DNA from 4 places in the Bacillus coreaensis genome. Region 4 is predicted to be linked to each of the others. Evidence: riboswitches for the same ligand, from Rfam matches in the RefSeq annotation. Region 4 holds a riboswitch; each other region holds the start of a gene.
What was found. A riboswitch is a leader RNA that binds a small molecule or an ion and turns the genes downstream of it on or off. The one in region 4 is predicted to bind cobalamin.
Positions count from the first base shown of each region.

Region 1: another riboswitch for cobalamin. It lies ahead of ACQ5H4_RS19895 (ABC transporter substrate-binding protein); the one in region 4 lies ahead of ACQ5H4_RS11115 (cob(I)yrinic acid a,c-diamide adenosyltransferase).
Region 2: another riboswitch for cobalamin. It lies ahead of ACQ5H4_RS06735 ((2Fe-2S) ferredoxin domain-containing protein); the one in region 4 lies ahead of ACQ5H4_RS11115 (cob(I)yrinic acid a,c-diamide adenosyltransferase).
Region 3: another riboswitch for cobalamin. It lies ahead of ACQ5H4_RS16915 (ribonucleoside-diphosphate reductase subunit alpha); the one in region 4 lies ahead of ACQ5H4_RS11115 (cob(I)yrinic acid a,c-diamide adenosyltransferase).

Region 1 covers NZ_JBOCCY010000018.1:46,849-52,196, reverse strand. The annotation lists gene ACQ5H4_RS19900 (FecCD family ABC transporter permease) at 1-630, opposite strand, end outside; gene ACQ5H4_RS19895 (ABC transporter substrate-binding protein) at 593-1,564, opposite strand; cobalamin riboswitch at 1,709-1,896, opposite strand; gene ACQ5H4_RS19890 (glycerol-3-phosphate acyltransferase) at 2,143-2,700, shown strand; gene ACQ5H4_RS19885 (aminotransferase class V-fold PLP-dependent enzyme) at 2,912-4,489, shown strand; gene ACQ5H4_RS19880 (hypothetical protein) at 4,558-5,322, opposite strand.
Region 2 covers NZ_JBOCCY010000003.1:139,733-145,080, reverse strand. The annotation lists gene cobJ (precorrin-3B C(17)-methyltransferase) at 1-1,494, opposite strand, end outside; gene ACQ5H4_RS06740 (HoxN/HupN/NixA family nickel/cobalt transporter) at 1,495-2,208, opposite strand; gene ACQ5H4_RS06735 ((2Fe-2S) ferredoxin domain-containing protein) at 2,212-2,595, opposite strand; cobalamin riboswitch at 2,708-2,894, opposite strand; cobalamin riboswitch at 3,034-3,226, opposite strand; gene ACQ5H4_RS06730 (multidrug effflux MFS transporter) at 3,390-4,622, opposite strand; gene ACQ5H4_RS06725 (putative zinc-binding protein) at 4,909-5,262, opposite strand.
Region 3 covers NZ_JBOCCY010000012.1:37,235-42,582, forward strand. The annotation lists gene ACQ5H4_RS16910 (ribonucleotide-diphosphate reductase subunit beta) at 1-251, opposite strand, end outside; gene ACQ5H4_RS16915 (ribonucleoside-diphosphate reductase subunit alpha) at 272-2,557, opposite strand; cobalamin riboswitch at 2,697-2,893, opposite strand; gene ACQ5H4_RS16920 (DHA2 family efflux MFS transporter permease subunit) at 3,341-4,882, opposite strand; gene ACQ5H4_RS16925 (TetR/AcrR family transcriptional regulator) at 5,066-5,348, shown strand, end outside.
Region 4 covers NZ_JBOCCY010000006.1:33,357-38,704, forward strand. The annotation lists gene cobD (threonine-phosphate decarboxylase CobD) at 1-343, shown strand, start outside; gene ACQ5H4_RS11090 (bifunctional adenosylcobinamide kinase/adenosylcobinamide-phosphate guanylyltransferase) at 322-930, shown strand; gene ACQ5H4_RS11095 (bifunctional adenosylcobinamide kinase/adenosylcobinamide-phosphate guanylyltransferase) at 899-1,342, shown strand; gene ACQ5H4_RS11100 (ECF transporter S component) at 1,368-1,859, shown strand; gene ACQ5H4_RS11105 (ATP-binding protein) at 1,856-2,566, shown strand; gene ACQ5H4_RS11110 (histidine phosphatase family protein) at 2,588-3,205, shown strand; cobalamin riboswitch at 3,325-3,508, shown strand; gene ACQ5H4_RS11115 (cob(I)yrinic acid a,c-diamide adenosyltransferase) at 3,647-4,183, shown strand; gene ACQ5H4_RS11120 (energy-coupling factor ABC transporter permease) at 4,200-4,955, shown strand; gene ACQ5H4_RS11125 (energy-coupling factor ABC transporter substrate-binding protein) at 4,952-5,242, shown strand; gene cbiQ (cobalt ECF transporter T component CbiQ) at 5,242-5,348, shown strand, end outside.

The sequences.
Region 1 (5,348 bases), on a different contig from region 4:
CCATCCTCTCATGGAAACGCTTCCTAGTAGCCAACCAATAATTTGACGCAACTCCTCACCTGTTAAGGCAATCATTAATGAGATAAGGGCACCAAGAAAGGAACTAAAAATGATCCCTGTTAAGATTATCGTCTCCACCCGCATCGATCGCTCTATTTTTTGTGCAAAACCTAATACGAGGAAAATAGTGATAAAAGAGAACAAAATACTGAGAACAGGAAGGGTGAATGCTCCAATGACTGGAAGGGACAGTTGAAAAAACAAAGTAACAACTGCTCCAACTGAAGCACCCGAGGAAACTCCTAATGTATAAGGGTCTGCCAGTGGATTTCTGAGTAAACCTTGAAAGGCAGCTCCAGCAATAGCTAGAGCCGCTCCAACAAGTCCTGCTAAGATGACTCTTGGCAGGCGAATATTCGAAACAATGTTGACATGCATTTGGTCAATTCCATCTAGTGAAACAAACGGAAAAAGTTGTGCAAGTAATATTTGAATCGTACTTAAAACTGGAACTTTCACGGTTCCTAGTGAGATGCCTAGTACTATAGCCAGTAGGAGAAACGAGGCTCCCATTAAGTAGGCTGCTATTCGATTAGTTATTAAATACTTCCGGATATACGGCTTTTGCAAGTTCCTCTACCCCTTCAACGACCCTTGGACCTGGTCTGTTAACAAGATCTGGATTAACATCAACCACCTGCTTATTTTTGATCGCACTCACATCCGCCCAACCTTCTCTTGCCATGAGCTGACCTACAGGGTCTTCAATGTAATTATAAGTAGCAATAATGACATCAGGATTACGTTCAAGGATAGATTCTTGGTCAATGCTTGGCCAGCCCTCAAGATCTCCCGTCGCATTTTCTGCATTTATGGTTTGTAGCATGACATCCATGAATGTGTTTTTACCAACTGAATAGATATCTGGAGCTGGAGATATCTCAATATATACCTTTTTCTTTTCTGTCACTGTTGCTGCCTTTTCCTTAATTTCTTCAATCTTGGCTTTCATGTCAGCAGTTAACGCTTCTGCTTCTTCTGTTGTTCCTGTCAGTTGACCGATGATACCAATTGTATCGTAGACATCTTCAAAATTAACGGCATCATTTACGATGAAAACCGTGATACCTGCATCCCTCATTTGCTGAAAACCAGCTTCAGAAGAGGCTGCTGAAGATTCGTGTGCTAACACTAAATCTGGATTAAGTGCAATAACTTTTTCAATATCTACATTGAAATCGCCTACTTTTTCGACTTCTGCTGTTTCTTCTGGGTACGTATCATTTGTTGTAAGCCCGACAACTTTATCTCCTAGGCCCAATTCGTAAATAATTTCTGTGTTACTAGGTATTAGAGAAATGATTGATGTTGGTTCTTCCTCTATTACTACTTCATTGTCTAACGCATCTTTGATTGTAACTGGAAAGGCTGCTTTTTCCGTTTGTTCCGTTTGACCTTCTGTGTTTTGGTTTTCTTCTGTGTTTTCAGTTGTGCTCCCACAACCAGCAAGAATTCCTAGTGATAGTACGAGTAATGCAAATAGTGCGTAAAATTTTTGACGCATGTTCTTTCCCCCTGTGATATGTACAAAATAAAAAGCATCTTCCTACAGAGGCAGGAAGATGCTGGTATGATAGACGTTATACATTAAATGGAAGCCCATAAAATAGGTAGAGGTCTGCCACACCACTCCTATCCTCGTAGGAAATTCGGTGCATAGCAATAGGCGAGTCTCCTGGCTTATGGTCATTGCTTGCTGCAACCTTCCCATACGTTCACGTACAGTGGTATTACTTGCAGCTTGCTCCCATTTACAGTGGCGGGACCGCGTTGGAATTTCACCAACTTCCTTTTTAAGTCTTCAGTTATGAAGACACCTACTACTAGTCGAATTATGAAATTTTCTGCTACGTCTGATTATACACCAACAAAACCCCAAAAACGCAACCCCTTTTTAACAAAAAGGTGTCAGACACCCTTCGTGGACAAAATGGCCAAAATGTCCACGGAGGGTGTCTGTCACCGCTCGTGGACACTTAGGGTTGTTTTGTCCGTCTGGGGTGGACAGTAACTTCTTATTGTGAAGAGGTTTTGCTTAGCATAATATGGAATATATACAACAGAGCGCGGAGGTCATGTTCTATGGTAGTAGTGGTTTATTTCTTCGTTTCCTACTTTATTGGATGCATCATGTTTGGATACATTATTGGAAGACTGTTTGGAAAGATTGATATTCGGGAGGTAGGTAGTGGAAACGTAGGTGCTCGTAATATCGGGAGAAGTTTAAATAAGACGGCCTTTGTCGCTACCTTTTTAGGAGACGCGTCTAAAGGAGCGGCAGTTATCCTTCTTGGCAGAATGCTAGGCTTTTCAGAGGAGATTCAATTAGTTGGATTCCTATTGGTGCTTATAGGACATATTTGGCCCATCACCCTTTCCTTTAAGGGAGGAAAAGGGATCTCTAGTTTTCTCGGAGGAATCATTGCTTTTGAACCGACCGTAACCATTGTCATTCTCGTAAGCTTCGGCCTCACATATCCCTTGTTCCGCAGTTTTACTATATCTGGTCTACTAAGCCTATGCATCCTTCCGATCTATTTCTTTATTGAAACTTATACATACACATCCGTCGGAATAATCGTACTCACAATAATCACGATTCTTTTTGCTCATCGAACAAATATAAAGGCTCTTTTCTAAAACATTGTTGCTATATACACACTTTTTCAGAATTAAACTATATGTTTCAGCAGCCAATCAGGATTTTATCCTCCTTAGAAAAGATCTACTCTCCAAATAGACCAATAAACTCAGCGTTATGCGGGGAAAAATCCGGCTTCTGGGATTTTTCCAAAACAACAAACTTTACGAAAACAGCCAATATAAAAGAAAGAGTATAGGGGGAAACCAAATGGGCTTGCTTTTTAAGATTGCAAGAAGCGAAGAAGAAATGGAGCAAATTCACAAACTAAATTATCGTACCTTTGTCGAAGAGATCCCACAACATCCAAAGTCTGATACAGAGAGAAGAGTTGACCCTTTTCACGCTGAAAATACGTACCTTATTTGCTTAAAGAATAAACAACTCATTGGAATGATTGCGGTTCGAGACAAGCGGCCTTTTTCCATTGATAAAAAGATTGGTCCTGTAGAAGATCATCTTCCTTTTCAAGCACATCTATTGTGCGAAATTCGCCTCCTCGCGGTTGATGCAAAGAATCGTAACGGTAGAGTGTTTCTAGGACTTTCGCAATTATTAGCCAACTACTGTATTAAACAAGGATACGACGCAGCTGTTATTTCAGGAACCACCAGACAAACAAAGCTGTATACACAACTTGGTTTTACTGTATTTCACGATCCAGTCGGAACAGAAGATGCACAATTCCATCCTATGTATATCACTAGAGACACCTTTGAAAAACAAGTCTCTTCACGCATCGGGATATCTTCGAGCCGGTTTATACCCGGACCCACTATGGTAGCAGATGCAGTTAGTAAAGCACTTATGAGTCCACCCCTTTCTCATCGCTCCAAAGCCTTTCTAACATTATTTAACTCTGTAAAAGAAAGACTATTGAGATTAACTAAAGCGGCAAATTGTCAGCTTCTTCTTGGATCTGGAACGCTGGCGAATGATGCCATCGCCATGCAACTGAAAAAACTTTCGAACGGAGTTATTTTTATTAACGGGGAGTTTGGAAAGCGACTTCAAGGTCACGCCATCCGTGCTGGCTTAACTTTTGAAAGTTACGAAATACCGTGGGGCACACCATTTACTCTTACAGAAATAAAAGAGGTTCTTAACAAACATAACCCTGAGTGGATCTGGTTTGCGCATTGCGAAACTTCCACTGGCGTTTTAAACTCTTTGGAAGATATGCATAAAGCCTGCATGGAAAAGGATATAAAAATCTGCCTTGATGCCATTAGTTCTATAGGAGCTAGCCCATTAAATCTCTCAAATATCTATCTTGCCTCAGGTGTTAGCGGAAAAGCACTGGGCTCGTATTCAGGTCTTTCCATTGTGTTTCACCAGCATTACATGAAAAAAGATGAGAGGATTCCCGGCTATCTTGATCTTGGATGGTATATAGAGAACGACGGAGTCCCATTTACACACTCTTCAAATCTCATCTCCGCTCTTCATCAGGCACTAGAAGCCTATGAAGATGACCAGCCCTTTGAAAGAATCGGTCGTCAATACCTGTATATTCGAGAGTTTCTCGAATCTCATAACATCCAGGTACTATCTAAGTTAGAGCATTCTTGTCCGACCATTATGACCATTCCATTTCCAACAAAAATACCCTCTACCTATATCGGAGAGGACATGGAGATGAATGGCTATTTACTACACTATGAAAGTGCGTATTTGAAACACAATAACTGGGTTCAAATCTCTCCTATTAGTCATATTGAAGAAAAGGAGACACAACGCATGCTAGCCCAGTTTAATGAACTAGTAACATACTATCAATCGCAATAAAATCATAAGTGTCCACCCCACGTGGACAAATCAACCCAATTTGTCCACGAAAGGTGTCTGACACCTTTTTACTGCCATTGCTTTGTTTTCTTGTCGAAGGTGAGGGTTGCGTCTGACTTGGTTTTAGACAGTTTTTCGTATTCTTCGAACATATCGTCCATATTCATGTAGTCGCCAATAACCCAAATAGGTACTTCAATTTTCGTTCTACTTTGGACCGCATCTTTAAATGATATTAATATCCCCTCTTTCATCAACGGTTTTAACGAAAGAGAAATATCAATATCCATCGGAGGGTACTCCCTCCTCTTTTTTAACCCTAAAACTCCTTTTTCTGGTTTGAACTCATTTAACTTCTCAGGCACGAGATCAGATAATAGCCGATAAAAATCAGTTAACGTCCGGTAATAAACCTTATTCCACCAGCCATCATCGTGAGCAAAATAACCATATCTATTTCTCAGATGTCGGTTAAATGGCTGCTTTAAGTGCTCCTTCATATGTCCCATATAAAGCAGCTCGGCAATCTCCTCGCCAGATAAGGCATTTACTCCTTCAAGCTCCTCGAAATCTACCCAGCAAAAATCACCATAACCATGTACATCGTCACCCATTAGCCGGTGCAATTTCTCTTTAGGGACATATTCTAGTAAAGTGTGACGATTAAACTCTCCCGATTCGTAAGCATGTTTAATCAACAAAAGATGATTCAAAGAATCGGAAAGAGACCGAGCAAACTCTTTAAATTCAATCCCGTGTGTCAGAACATATTGTTCACCTTCATTAAGGAATATGTAGAGAAGATCGCGTTTCTCCTGATTGCTTTTTTTCACCTAGTAAACCCCCACAATAATAGTAA
Region 2 (5,348 bases), on a different contig from region 4:
AAAGAATTTATGGAAACGCTCATTCGGATGACCTTTTTCCTTGTACTCTTGAACAATTCTCTCAACTAGTTCAACGATTTCGTCCGCAGCAATCCCTTCTGCGACAATTTGTCCAGAGTGTGCGTTTCTCCCGATGGTTTTTCCACCTAAAAATAAATCAAAGGCGCCTTTTCTAAATACAATCCCAATATCTTCACGTACTGCACCAAAGCACGCCATTCCGCACCCGTTAAAACCGATCTTCAGTTCTTTTGGTAGCTCCATTCCACCAAGTTTTACTTGTAACGACTCTGCATAAGGAATGCTATCTTTCTTTTCTCCTTCACAAAAATCGCAGGCCTTCAGTGTTAGCACATCGCCAACAGGGGCAAGAAGAAAACCTACCTCTTCAAGCTCCCTTACGACATGTTCGGGGTTAGAGGTTGGAACTTGAAGCTTAATATGATGGTCCTGGGTATACTCCATGCATCCATCATCACCAACGATCTCAGCTAGTGTGATCATTTGCTTCGGGGTAAATTTTTTGTTCGCAACACCCGGACTAACCGACACTTCAAAGATTGATTGAATGGGGTGTTGGATGTATTCTTTTGGTTGATTTCTTTCTCCTAAAATCAGCTGTAATGCTTCATCCGCCATTTCTCTTGAGGAAGTATCGACCACCTCCTGCTCTAACGCCCATGGCTCAGCTTCTTTTTTCAATCGTTGATGAGGTTTCAATGGTTGTTCCTTTTGACTCAATGTATACTTTCGTTGATAACCTCTTGGGGTAATCATCAAATCGTCGTAAAAGAAGGTTGACGAGTTTCCGATCACCACGGTTGATAACATGCCAATCTCATGATTCAGCATGTCTTTTAATGTGGTTCGCGTAATACTTTGCCGTTCACGATAGGCACTTTTTACAAGTCCAACCGGTGTCTCTGGAGAACGGTATTTTAATAATATCCGTTGGGCCTCAGCAATTTGTCTTGTTCTTCTCCCACTCATTGGGTTATACAAGGCAATCACAAAATCGGCTTGTGCGGCTGCTTCTATTCGTTGTTCAATCAAGCTCCAAGGAGTCAGGTGGTCACTCAAACTGATGGTGCATGCATCATGCATGACCGGGGCTCCCAATAGGGAAGCACATGAGTTGATAGCAGAGATTCCTGGGATTACTTCAACCTCAACACCTGTGTCCCTTTTCCATTCTTTTTCCACCAACACTTCGTACACAAGGCCAGCCATTCCGTAAACACCCGCATCTCCACTAGAGATCACGGCCACTTTTTTCCCGAGCTCTGCTTGTCTCACTGCCTCTTGTGCTCGACTTACTTCTTCTGTCATTCCAGTGCTGATGATTTCTTGTCCTTCGAGTAACCCTTCAATCAGTTCCACATACGTTTTGTAACCGATAATCATATCGCTTTCTTGAAGAGCTTTTTTTGCTCGGTCCGTTATATGCTCCTCGCTTCCTGGGCCAAACCCAATGACTAATAGCTTTCCTTTCAATTACGCTCCTCCTTTCACTAATTCCACCATCATAAAAATTCCGAGTACTAAGCTATAGGCTCCTGTTACCGAACCTAATAGTATAAACAACTTGTCTTTCACTCTAGCTTTCATAAATCCCCATGAAAGACAAAACGTAATTCCGATTGTAGCGATGAGTAGACCAATAACAAATAGAGTCAGTTGAATAAGGGCAACGGTTATATTATCAAGCCCCATTGCATTAGAAATTATCGCGATCTGAGTCGGACTTTCCACACCAATGCCGTGAAGAATGCCAATAATAAACGCACCAATGCCACCTAGTTTCGTAGGTGAAAGTTGATTGGTTTTTGTTCCCGATTTCACCTTAGTAGCGATGTTATGGAAAAACTCAACAACAATTCTGAGTCGACTTTTATACTCGTATTCTTTCTTTTGTTTAAAAATGGACCAAATAATAAACATTCCAAGCAAAATAAGGGTGAAGCTAACGAGCATTTCTAGTACTTGCTTCGTTGCATCTGGAAGTTGTAAACCAATATAAATAAATAACACTCCAATAACCATCACAATCATGCCGTGTCCAATGGCATACATCACACCAAGAGTAAGCTGTTTCTTCTTTCGCTGCTCACTTCCAACCATATCGGCAATCGCTGCTACATGATCTCCGTCGATTCCATGCCTCATGCCAATAAACACAGCAAGCAGAGCAAACATGATCAATTCCATAAGTCATACCTCTTCTTTCACTTTTTTCGAAATTCCCTCAATACTATCTGAGTTTTCAGGTGCTACGAAGCCTTCCTGGTCGTATGTATAAATAACAGATTCTTCTAGTATCTTTCCTTGAGCGAGATGACTCCGTACGATTTCTCGTCCCGTGTCCTCTGTAAGTGCCTTATACCAGATGCCTTCTGGATAAACGATGGTGACACAAGCATCCTTGCATCTTCCATTGCATCTCGTTCTTGTTGTATGAATCTTGTCGTCCAACTCCAACTGCTTAATTTCATCACGAATCGCTTGCGTTACTTCTTCTCCCCCTTTTCTCATGCAACTACTTCCATTGCAAATCAAGATGTGATGCTTTGTCCCCTTTAAATTCCATGTTGTCATGTTTTCCATTTCCTTACATTTTTTGTAATAAAAAAGCACCCCTACAAATAGAGGTGCATAAGAACATACGGAATGTAGATCTTTCTACACATCTACCTATAGTCCCGTAGGTATGTGACACACTTTATAGGCAGGTCTCCTGGCTCTGGTTCCTTGCTTTTGTTACGTCTTCCCGATTTTACTCAGTGACCATTTGTAACAAAGCTCCCCAATACAGTGGCGGGTACCGCGACGGCTTTTCACCGTGCTTCCCTTTTAAGCAAAAGTTTTTCTTTTGCACCTATCAAGTAAACTATGAAGTTATCAACCCAATGAATGATTTCCATAAAAAAATCCGCTCAAAGGGAATGAGCGGATGAAACGAAAGCACGAAAAGACAAATAGAATAACAGAGTCTATTCTCACCATCGAAACACCTTCTCTATTCCCGGAGAAACTGAAACGTTTAAAAGTAAGACAGGTTTCCTGACTTGTGCTTCTTCCTACTTTAAGACCTTCCCATATCCATACGAATCACGTATGCACACAGTGGATTTCTTATTTTGTCCACACATACAGTTGCGGGTACAGCTCTGGATTTTCACCAGATTCCCTATTAAGCCATCTTGGCATCTTAACTTTCTGGAAAACTATTCAATTAAGCTAGATTCTATATTAGATGAAACGTTCTTATTTTTCAACTACTAATATCACAAACATGACAGATTTACTAGTCTAACCAATTTTACATGAATGACCACCATTAGATGTTTAAAAAAGAAAAGACACTACCCTATTTGGATAGCGTCTATATATTATACTGAGATTTTACTAGGTTCTTCGATAGATGGTTTAACAACGGAAGCCTTTCGTACCAAAAGAAAATATGATAGAAAAGCTAAAAAGCTAGCACCAAAGATAATGGAGCCCATCGGTATGGCAGAATTCTCACCTGCAATCCCTACAAGTGGTGAAGAGATAGAGCCTAGGATAAATGGTAATAATCCTAATAAGGCCGATGCACTACCAGCAATATGGCCTTGTGACTCCATAGCAAGAGAAAACGATGTGGTTCCAATAATCCCGATCGATGCAACGAGGAAGAAGATAGGAATAACAACCATAATTAATGGAGCCTTTAGTAATAACGACACAAGAAGAATGGCACCTGATACATTTGAAATGGTCAGACCTATGACTAAAAATGTCTTTTCCGATACCACGTCTACGAACTTCCCTACTGCCTGGCTTCCAAGAATCAAGCCAATTCCGTTCAATCCGAATAATAAACTAAATACTTGAGGTGAAACACCATAAATATTTTGATAAACAAACGGTGTACCAGATACATAAGCAAAGATCCCAGCAACAATAAATCCTTGTGTGAAGGCATATCCCGTAAACTGACGATCTTTTAATAAAGTTCCAAAGTTTCTAAATGTTTGCCCAATATTACTTGGTACACGCTTCTCCGCTGGTAGTGATTCTTCCAGCTTGGAAATGACCGTGAAAAATAAAACTAGACCGACAACACTTAAAACGACAAACACTCCCGTCCAATTTGTAAAGGCTAGAATTGCGCCACCTGCAACAGGAGCGATAATAGGACCTAGATTACTTACTAATGTTAATAACGCAAAAAACTTCGTTAATTCTCTACCGTTAAACTTATCCCGAACGACGGCTCTAGAAATAACGATACCACCTGCTGCTGAAAATCCTTGCAAGAAACGTGCAGCAATAAAGAAATAAATATTTGGGGCAAATGCACAAATAGCAGAGGCAATTAAATACATAATAAGGAATATTAATAATGGTTTTTTCCGTCCCTGCACATCACTCATTGGGCCGATAATTAATTGCCCTAATCCTAAACCTAACAAACAAGAAGTTAAACTAATTTGTACGAAAGATGCCGTTGTACCTAACTCTTCTACAATAGTCGGAAAAGAAGGCAAATACATATCGATGGTAAACGGACCTAAGATTGCCAGAGACCCTAGAAGCAATGCCAGCTGTATACGCTTTGTACCTGTTAAATTGTTCAAGTTCCTCTCGCCTTTCTTTTTAATATGAAGATTCATAATTTCCTAAGTTTGTAACTTAACCATTCTATAACATTGCCTTGCTAAAGTAAATTGTTTCGGTCATTGAAATATATAATAATTTTGGGATTATATTTATTAAGATTTTGTATGCGGTTACATCGAAGGAACTAGCAGGTATCATTACTTGTGATATGGTGGCTCAAGTTGGGGTTTAGAGTGAAATTGGTTCGGTTATGAATATAAAAGCAAAAAGGATTTGTCCCCCTTGGAACAGATCCTTTTTAAATTAAATTAGCTCTACTATTCTCTCATATGTATTCATAAAGACATCTAAGTCTGGGTCTTCTCCTTTTTTCTTTGCCACATGAAAATTAGATAAGTCAAAATGATGGGTTGGTTGAACAGCATGCCTTGCGAGACAGTTTTTTGTACAGGCCAACGGACAGCCATCAATGGCGATGATTGGCCTCCCTGATTTCGCAGTTTTTACAAGTGGCTTAACATCTCCTCCAACTCCAGCGATGCAAGACATTTCGGCAATCTCCTCCCGATCCATTTTGATGGCGATTAAGTTTGCAGTTTGTGCAGCTGAAGAACAACCTGAGCATGAATATACCAATGGCAAATGCGTTCTTTTCATTAGAATTCCTCCTTTTCAATATTTTTTTTCAAACTGTTCTGATTTTTATTAACTGTAAAGGAAAATGTTGGTTGGATTCTGTGAAA
Region 3 (5,348 bases), on a different contig from region 4:
TTGACCCGTAAAAAGATATCCTTTTCGTGCGAAGATAATGAATCCCATTGTTTAATATCATCTTGCATATTGATTTCTTGTGCCTTCCAAAAATTAGACAGCAATGTTTGATACAGATCATACATTTGTGGGTAGGCGATATCATTCCAGTTTAATAGACCAGAAGATTGTCCGTTAATAATACCTGTTGAACGATTAGGGTAGGTTGGGTTCAACAGTTTGATTTTATTTAATGGGGCATTGATTGACATGGTCCCTTCTCCTTTCAAGCTTAGCTATGGCAAGCTTCACATTCTTCAATCTCTGACTGCGAAGTACTTCTTACGTAATACGTCGTTTTTAACCCTTGCTTCCAAGCTTCTACGTGTAAATGGAGCAAGTCTTTTGCTTTTATATCGTGTCTCACATACAAGTTAAAACTGATAGACTGATCAATATGACGCTGACGTGCTGCGTTTTGACGAATACTCCAAACTTGGTCTAACTCATGCCTTGCTCTTCGGTAGTACGTGTATGTGCGATGGTTCAAGTCAGGTGCGGTTACCTTGAACTTAAAGTTCTTCTTTTCCTCCGCATATTCCACTGCGTACAACGGATCAATTCCGTCAGTTGAGCCACCAATTTTTGCAGTCGACGAATTTGGAGCAATCGCCATCAGCCAGCCATTACGAATACCGTTTGCCTTTACTTGTTCTTTTAACTCACTCCAACGGTCGGACGTGTAATTTCTCCGCTCGAAATATCTTCCTGTAGCCCATTCAGACGTCTCAAATTGACTGAAGGCACCTTTTTCTTTGGCAAGCTCCATAGATGCTCGAATCGTGTAATAAGCAATATTTTCGTATAGTTCATCAGCAAACTGGACCGCTTCTTCTGATTCCCAATGGATCGATTGTAAGGCCAACAGATGATGCCACCCGAACGTCCCTAAGCCGACCGCTCGATATTTTTGATTCGTTAACTCGGCTTGTCCAACTGGAATGGTATTCAGATCAATAACATTGTCTAGCATCCGCACTTGAATCGCTATTAATCGTTCCAGCTCATTAGCACCATAAGCCTTTGCCAGGTTGATCGATGAGAGATTACATACAACAAATTCTCCGGGCTTTCTCACGATTACTAGATTGCCATCTTCGTCCTTGTATTCTTTTACAATCGTTGTACTCGACATGTTTTGGGCGATTTCTGTACATAAATTACTGCAGTAGATAGATGTTCGTCCTTCTGCACGCTTGTTTGGATTTTGACGATTCACCTCATCTCGATAGAACATGTAAGGTGTACCTGTTTCTAGCTGAGCCACCATTATTCGGGCCATAATATCCATCGCACGGTAGGTTTTTCTTGGTAAGAGTGGCTGATTCACAGCTTCTTCGTATTTTTCTGTAAAATACTTTCGATCTTTTTCATCATAAAAATCTTCAAGCCCAAGCGGGTTCCCACTCTCATCCTTCCAGCCCATCAGCTGCTTCACTTGGTGCGGACAGAATGTATGCCATTCTCCAATACTTCTGCCGTTTTCATCTTTCTCTTGAAGTTTTTCCATAAATAAATCAGGGATGGTAACTCCTGTGAAAATGTCATGAGCCTTTCTTCTCTCATCCCCATTATTGGTCTTTAGTTCAAGAAAGCCATTCATTACGTCTTTATGGAATATATCTAAGTAAATGGCAACCGCCCCTTGTCTTTGACCTAATTGATCAACACTTACGGCTGTATCATTAATCAAGCGGATCCAAGGTACGACTCCAGAGGACATTCCTTTAAACCTCTTGATATCGGAACCTAGCGCGCGAACCTTTCCGTAATAAATCCCGATGCCACCGCCTTCTTTACTTAAGCGAGCGATATCCCAATTGTTCAAATAAATGCCGTCAAGCGAATCATCGACTGTGTCGATAAAACAAGAGGACAGCTGACCAAAGTTCTTGCCTGCATTTGATAATGTTGGTGTGGCTACCGTCATATATAAATGACTAAGGGCCCAGTAGGCTTCTTTTACTAACTCTAGTCTTTTGCCTTTAGATTCATTCATCATGATGGTCATCGCAATAACCATGAATCTTTCTTGCGGTAACTCATATACATTTCTATCATGATCTCTTGCAAGGTAACGATCAGCAAATAAAAACAGACCAATATAGTTGAAAAGCTTATCTCGTTCAGGACTGATTGTGTCCGCTAATTCTTTAATTTCTCCCTCTGTATACATTTGCAGCAGTTTAGGAGAGTAGATCCCTTTCTCTGTTAACGTTTCTAGCAAATCGTAAAAGTTCCCATATGTATGTGATGAATCGTAGTTTCGATTTTGCGAAGCTTGTTTGTATAATTCGGTTAAGTATATGCGCGCGGCAACAAATGTCCAATCTGGCTGGTCCATCGCGATTTTATTTAAAGAATAAAATAAAGCTTGTTGGCTCACTTCTTTTTTTGCTGCCTCTAATTCATTTACCATTTTTGTCATCTCAGTGGCGTCTAATTGATAAGTTGAAGAACACTCTTCAATCGCTCTTAACACCGATTTATAATCTTCATGTACATCTACTACTGTCATGATCGTCCCTCCTGAAAATAAAAATCCGCTCAAGTGGTTCCTTGAGCGGATGAAACGATTTCAGCAAAAGACAAACAGGCAAAAATACTTTTTGTCTTCTGTCGCCATCGTTTCATCTTCCCAAATCCCCGAAGAAGTTGAAACATCTTAAGTAAGATAGGTCTCCTGACTTATGCTTCACTCTACTTTGAACCCTTCCCATTAGGCACCTACATCTCGTAAGCAATCTTCACAGTGGCTTGTTCATTTTGTCAGCATTTACAGTTGCGGGGGCAGTTCTGGTCTTTCACCAGATTCCCTATTAAGCCGTACGGCATCTTATCTTAAGGCAACAACACAATATATAGTTGAGTTTTCACTTATGTATATCCATATCTAGATTTAATACAAACTTAATAGTAACGGTAGTTTAGTAGATACGCAAGTATAAAATCTTGGATTTGGTAAAATATTGTTGTTGACTTTAGGGGCAGGCGGAATCTCGGAATGGATTTGAAGAGATTGTTTTTTTCGGCACTGTTTCGATTCTTTTTGCAATAAATGGAGTGGAAACTAAGGGATGAAAGGGCATTTCTGAATGGATTTTGGTATTTTTTTAGGAGGATTAGTAGATTAGTTTGGGATTTTATTTGTGATTTAAAAAATTTATTTGCGATTCTGAGATTTTATTTGCGATTCCGGGATTTTATTTGCGATTCGAAAAATTTATTTGCGATTCTAACACTTTACTTGCTATTTTAAAAAAAGACCCTCAATTTCGAGGGTCCCCTTCAGATACGAGCATTAATTTTCAGCTAGCTTTGCCGGTACAACCTTTGACACTTCTTTTCCTTCGATTGGATCCTCTGCTTGTGTGGCGCGTTTGATAAAGAATGCGAGGATGAAGGCGACAATTGAAATCCCTGTAGCTACTAGGAATGCATCATTAATTCCTTCGAGCATCGCCTTCATCATAATCTGCTCTTTCATTTGAGCGATCATTTCAGCAGTTGGCTGTGCGGCTCCTGCTCCTTGACTTGCAGCCGTCTTCATCGCTTCGTCAGCCAATTCTTTGGCGTGTGTTTCTGTACGATTGGACATAACCGTAACTAGTAATGCGGTTCCGATTGCCCCAGCCACTTGGTTTAACGTATTGTTCATTGCCGTACCATGTGGATAGAAACGCGTCGGAAGTTGATTTAATCCGTTTGTTGAAACAGGCATCATAACAAATGACATCCCAACCATTCGAACTGTGTAAAGGATGACTAAGTGCGTATAGCTTAAGTCTACCGTTAGCTGACTAAACTCATACGTGGTGATTACCGTGATTCCTAAACCAATTAGCGCCAATACTCGCCCACCAAATTTATCAAACAGTCTCCCGGTAATAGGAGACATAATCGCCATGGCGATGGCACCTGGTAGGAGCATTAACCCAGCGTCTAGTGGAGAAATTCCACGAATCGTTTGAACATAAATGGGAATAAGGATCATTCCTGAGAATAATGCCATGTTTGTTACCATGGATATAGAAGATGACAAGGCAAACATGGGGTATTTAAACACTTTAAAGTTTAACAACGGATTGTCTTGCTTTATTTGTTTTAAAATAAAAGTTACTAGCGAAATGAAACCGACTGCAATAGCCAGATACACATGCGGACTGTCCCACCCCTTGCTTCCTGCCGAACTGAAGCCGTAAAGAATCCCACCAAAACCAATACTTGATAAAACTAATGAGAAAAAGTCTAAACGAAGATTGCTCTTTTCTTTCTTATCTTTTAATAGGAAGAAACCGATTAATACCACTATTACTGAAATAGGGGTAATAAAGTGGAAAAGCATTCTCCAATCATAGTGTTCAATAATCCACCCTGATAATGTTGGACCAATGGCAGGGGCAAACATGATGATTAAGCCAAAAACCCCCATCGCTGTTCCTCTTTTTTCAATTGGAAAGCTAACGAGCATGACGTTCATAAGCAATGGCATCATAATGGCAGATCCTGATGCTTGAAGCATACGTCCAGCTAAAAGAATCGGAAATTCGTGAGCCACACCAGCCACTAAAGTACCAATTGTAAATAAACTCATGGCGACTAAAAATAAATTTCGAACTGAATATTTCTGTATTAAGAAGGCAGTAGCCGGAATTAATATCCCGTTAACTAGCATAAAGCCAGTAGTTAACCATTGAACCGTGGCAGCTTCTACCTCTAAATCCTTCATGATGGATGGCAAAGCAATATTTAATAAGGTGTTATTTAAAAACGTGATGAAAGCCCCAATTAACAGAACTCCAATAATCCCGTATGGCGGCCGTTTATCTTGTTTTTCAGCCATGTATGTTCCTCCTATACTATAAGTCCAATAAAATGTACTTCTGTTATACACTTTACATATATTATACCCTGAGTATAAAAATTGCAATGAAAAAACACAGCTAAATAATGGGTTTGTAACCTTCAGAAAAATAAGTTACTATACTTTTATACAGTGAGTCCAAATACTAATTCGGGTGATACAATGAATGATCGGAAGCAACACGTTATTAATACAGCCCACCAGCTTTTTGTAGAAAAGGGATTTCAAGCAACTTCCATTCAAGACATATTAGATTTTAGTAGTATATCTAAAGGAACCTTTTATAATTACTTTTCTTCAAAAAACGAGCTACTCATGGCCATTTTCCGAGTGATCCAAAAAAAGTTTGAACATGAAAGAAACGAACTTTTAATCGGAAAAGACCCGTCAGATATCGAAGTGTTCATCAAGCAAATGGAATTGCAAGTGAAGACCAATCGAGCAA
Region 4 (5,348 bases):
TGCGGTAGCTATGAAGGTGGGGGAATGGTGTTTGTCAGAAAGTGACTATGTAGAACAAACCATTCATTTGATAAAACAGGAGCGGGAGAAGCTACAGTGTTTTTATCGTGAACAGGAGTTTTCTTATTCCCCATCAACTGTAAACTTTTATTTGCTAAAAGATACGAAAGTAACTGATCAATTTCCATTTTTTTATTTTTTGATGGAAAAGGGAATGATTCCACGGCATACGATGAATTTTCCGGGACTTAAAGGAAAGTGGCTACGACTGGCGATAAAAGGACCAACCGAGCATGAAAGGTTATTAGAGGTGATGAGTGAATGGCGGAAGGTGGACAGCTGATTTTTATCAGTGGTGGTGTTAGAAGTGGAAAAAGCAGTTTTGCTGAGAAAACAGCGATGAGTCTTGCAAAGAGTACCTATGGCAATCTCCATTACATTGCTTCTGGAGTTGTCTTTGATGCGGAAATGAAGGACCGAATTCATAGACATCAAGTACAAAGAAATGAAGGGGAGCAACAATGGACAACATGGGAGGAGCCCTATTTTTTACATAATCTATCAACTGTTTTTCAGTCGAATGATATTGTGCTCTTTGATTGCCTAACTTATCTATTAAACAACCGTTTGTTTCAAATCGAGGAGCGACTGATGGACCCGTCTTTTCATGAGGAAATCAAGAAATCGACTATGGAGGGCATTCTCACAATACAAAAAAACTGTCATACGCTCATCGTTGTTAGCAATGAAATCTTGAATGAACCGATATTCTCAAGTGACCTGGTGCTTGTGTATGCAAAGCTCCTTGGCAGGCTAAACCAACAGGTCGTTTCCATTGCAAAGGAGGCATATCTCGTTGAAGCAGGTATTCCAATTTGTATGAAAAAGGAGGGTGATGATGTTGCATTTCGTAATAGGCGGAGCTTGTAACGGCAAGGCAGAGTGGGTTAGTACCCACTATAATCTGTGCAAGTATCCAAAAGAAAACTGGATAAAGGCTTATGAAACCTCGTTTTATGACTGGCTTAGTGAAGATCCCGCTGCATCTTTAGTAGTGGTAGAAGGAATCGAGTATTGGATTAGGGAACTATCGCTTCAGCATGAATCGGATACAGTAAGAAACATATGGAAAGAAACACTGCAGAAATGGGATTGTTGGGAAAAGGATGGTTGGAAGAGAAAGGTCGTTATCATTGGTTCGGATATTACAAGAGGAATTGTGCCTGTTGAAAAAACGGATCGGAAATGGCGTGATGATGCAGGATGGACGTTTCAGGATACGGTCCAATTATGTGATCGAGTGGATCACATCTGGTACGGAATTGGTCAACGTGTAAAGTGATTATAATCCAAAAGGAGGAAGAAAAATGAAGGTGGCAAAAGTAACATGGATGGCTGTATTTATAGCTTTAACCGTTGTAGGAGGTGCGATAAAAATTCCAGCAATCATTGGAAGTGTCGCGCTTGATTCGTTTCCAGCACTAGTGGCTGCCGCGCTTCTAGGAGGAATTCCGGGTGCAATCGTCGGTGGATTAGGACATATGGTCTCTGCGTTAATTGGAGGAATGCCTCTTGGACCGATGCATTTTTTAATTGCTATCGAAATGGCCTTGTTAGTATGGGTATTTGCATATTTTTATCATAAAGGAAGCAAGTGGACTGCTTCTATCTTATTCGTGCTAGGAAATACCTTTGCAGCACCACTGCCATTTATCTATTTAATTTCAAAAGCATTCTATGTAAGTATGGTTCCATCATTACTGATTGCTGCGGTCATAAATACCATCCTAGCAGTGATTGTCGCTCCTCGTTTAGCGAGTATTATGAAACCAGCAGTCGCAGGGAAATTTCAAAAATGAGAGATGTCCAATTGCTAAATATGGGTAGAGAAACCCTTGTAGTAGCATCAGATAATAGCGGAGCAATCGGTTTAAAAAATCTGGATGCGGTACAGGTTCCTTATGATATCGTCGGTTATTATACTTTTCGTGTAGCAGCCTTGGAATGCTATTGTGCGGGAGCTACTCCTGAAGCAGTAATTCTTCAAAACTTTTGTGGAGATGAGGCGTGGGAAGGACTCGTAAAGGGAATAACGAGAGGACTGCATGAGCTTTCTGTACCAGATGTTCCGATCACCGGAAGCACAGAAAGTAACTTTTCACTTGTACAATCCGCGGTGGGTTTAACGGTATTAGGAAAAAGAACAAACGATGCTTCTATGAGTGCCATTCCATTTCTAGAAAATACGAAAGTCGCTATTATTGGGCTGCCTCTCGTCGGAAATGAAGTAATAGAGCAGGATACAGAAGTAGCACCACTACAGTTAGTAAAGGAGCTCTCACAAATAGAAGAAGCTGTCTTATTGCCAGTTGGGTCCAAGGGAGTGCTTTATAAATTAAATCGTCTATTTTCAAATCGGACGTTTTTAAAAAATGAAGTGAATAGTGTAATCGATTTAGAAAAAACATCCGGTCCATCTACATGCTGCCTTATTGCGTTTCCAGCTGAGAAAGGGCATATGGTGAAGGACCTCTCAGGACATTATTATCATGAAGTAACTTTTTAAATCGAGTAGGGAGTGACCAAAATGGTTGATTTATATATTGCTAGGCATGGACAAACCACTTGGAATGTACAAAAGCGAATGCAGGGCAGATTGGATTCCTCCCTTACAAAAAAAGGATTGGAGGATGCTAAAAGGTTGAGAGACTACTTAGCTGGTACCTCCTTTCATGAGGTCATCTCTTCTCCCAGTGGTAGGGCTTATACCACCGCGAAGCTTATAAGGCCAATGGAAAAACAGATAATAACTGATCCCCGCTTAATGGAAATTCATCTTGGAAATTGGCAGGGGAAAACGGAGGACGAAATCCATCGTGAGTTTCCATCAGAGTATAGGCATTACTGGGATGCTCCAGACAGGTACTACAACGAAGGTGGAGAAACCTTTGAAGAAGTAATTACTAGAGTAGAAGACTTCTTACAGGAGATAGAAAGAACCTATACGGACGGAAGAGTGCTAATTGTCACTCATGGGGTTGCCATCATGGCTTTTTTATCGATTGTGAAAAAGCTTACAATAAAAGATTTTTGGTCTACTCCTATTACTGAGGGAACGAGCTTAACCTTGATAAGACTGGAGAAAGGAGAAAGAAAGCTTCTTGTAGAGGGAAGTGTAGAACATCTATTGCTAGCCTCTGTTTAGTAAATTGTGACAATTGTTCATCTGAATTATGAGTTTATTATGAAACTTTCGAAAAGGCGGCTTCGAGCACTTCTCAGCTTACGTTTCTGAGGAGTATAATCCAATTAAATACAAAAAAACAAATACAAAAAGACTTAGGTTTCTTTTCAAACGGAAGAGATTAAAGGGAAATTGGTTCAATGCCAATGCGGTCCCGCCACTGTAAGTGTGAGCAAGCTACATCACCCACTGTGTTAAAAACACGGGAAGGGGTAGCGAGTGATGAGCACAAGCCAGGAGACCTGCCTAAGACTAGGATGGTACCAACCTACGAGGATAGGGGAGGTGTTAGGTGACGGCCTTTTTGCTCACTAAATGTTTACGGACATTGTTAACACTTCCTATGGGGAGTGTTTTTCTTTTGCTCAGTATGTAACAAAGTACAGAATGGGGTGAAAAGGAATGGAGAACAAAGGTCAACTACTCGTGTATACCGGAGAAGGAAAAGGGAAAACAACAGCTGCCCTTGGACTCGCGGTAAGAGCAGCTGGTCAGGGGAAAAGGGTCAAAATGATTCAATTTATTAAATCTCCCGACCGAACCGTTGGTGAACGGAAAGTCTTGCAAAAGCTAGGAATCGATATATATCCAATGGGAATGGGATTTACATGGACGAAAACACCCGAGGAACATCGGACGGCTTTAAAACAAGCTTGGTTACTAGCGAAGGACCTTTTAAAAAGCAATGATGTGGATGTACTTATTCTTGATGAGATAAATAACGCGTTAGCCGTTTCTCGGTTTCCGATTGAGGATATCGTCACAACAAAAGAGGTATTGGAAGCGCTTCAGTCAAGAAGAGAGGGACTCCATGTCGTATTGACTGGGAGGGGAGCCAAAAAGGATATTCTTCTTTCAGCAGATTTAGTAACAGAAATGAAAGAAATCAAGCATTACTATGATCAAGAAGTTCCAGCCATAGTCGGTCTAGATTATTAGAAGGAAGGTTCATTGGATGAGGAGTCTCAAGAAATTGGTGCTTATAGGTGCAGGTGTACTTTATTTCTGGATTGGATCCATATCAGATGTGTACGCCATGCATATTATGGAAGGGTTTTTACCAATGAAGTGGGCAATAATTTGGTGGATGCTTTTGCTCCCTTTTTTAGCAGCAGGTATTCATACAGCCCGAAAGAAAGTGGCGGTTCAACCAGAGATAAAAACGATGCTCGGTTTAAGTTCTGCCTTTGCCTTTGTTCTTTCCGCACTTAAGCTTCCATCGGTAACGGGAAGTAGCTCGCATGCAACGGGAATTGGTCTAGGAACTCTCCTTTTTGGTCCGGTCATTATGAGTGTAGTTGGCTTTATTGTTATGTTATTTCAAGCATTGTTACTTGCACACGGTGGCATTAGTACGCTTGGTGCGAATGCCTTTTCCATGGCAGTGGTGGGTCCTTTCGTAACGTACGGTGTCTATTGTCTGTTGAAAAGATTCAGGGTGAATTTGAAGTTTGTCATTTTCTTTGCAGCAGCGTTTGGTAATTTAGCTACATATGCCATGACTTCTCTTCAGCTTGCCTTTGCGTTCCCTGACCCAGCTAGTGGGTTAGGAGGGGCATTCATAAAATTCATCTCCGTATTTGGAGTCACGCAAATTCCTTTGGCACTTTCAGAAGGAATCATAACGGTGGTAGTGATGAACTTTTTGCTTAAATACAATGCAAGTGAATTACAGATGCTCAACTTTCTACGTAAGGAGACTAGCTCATGAAAAAGAATAGTTTGTTATTCCTATTAATTGTTTTTCTTGTAGCGATTCCGCTTATGTTCAAGGATGATGCCAGTTTTTCGGGAACAGATACGCAGGCTATTGCAGTTATTGAAGAACTAGCACCCTCTTATAAGCCCTGGATAGATAATCTATGGAAGCCAAGCAGCAGTGAGGTGGAGAGCTTGTTGTTTGCCGTTCAAGCCTCAATTGGTTCAATTGTCATCGGATACTTTATCGGCTTTTCGCGTGCCAAGTTAAAATACCTTTCTAGAAATGACCGTTCCTAATGCTGAGGATTGATTATTTCGCTTATAGCAACAAGCTAAATCACGCGAATAGTTTTGAAAAGATCACCTTGAGCTTGGGGAGTCTTCTCCTTGTCTTGCTGTTTAA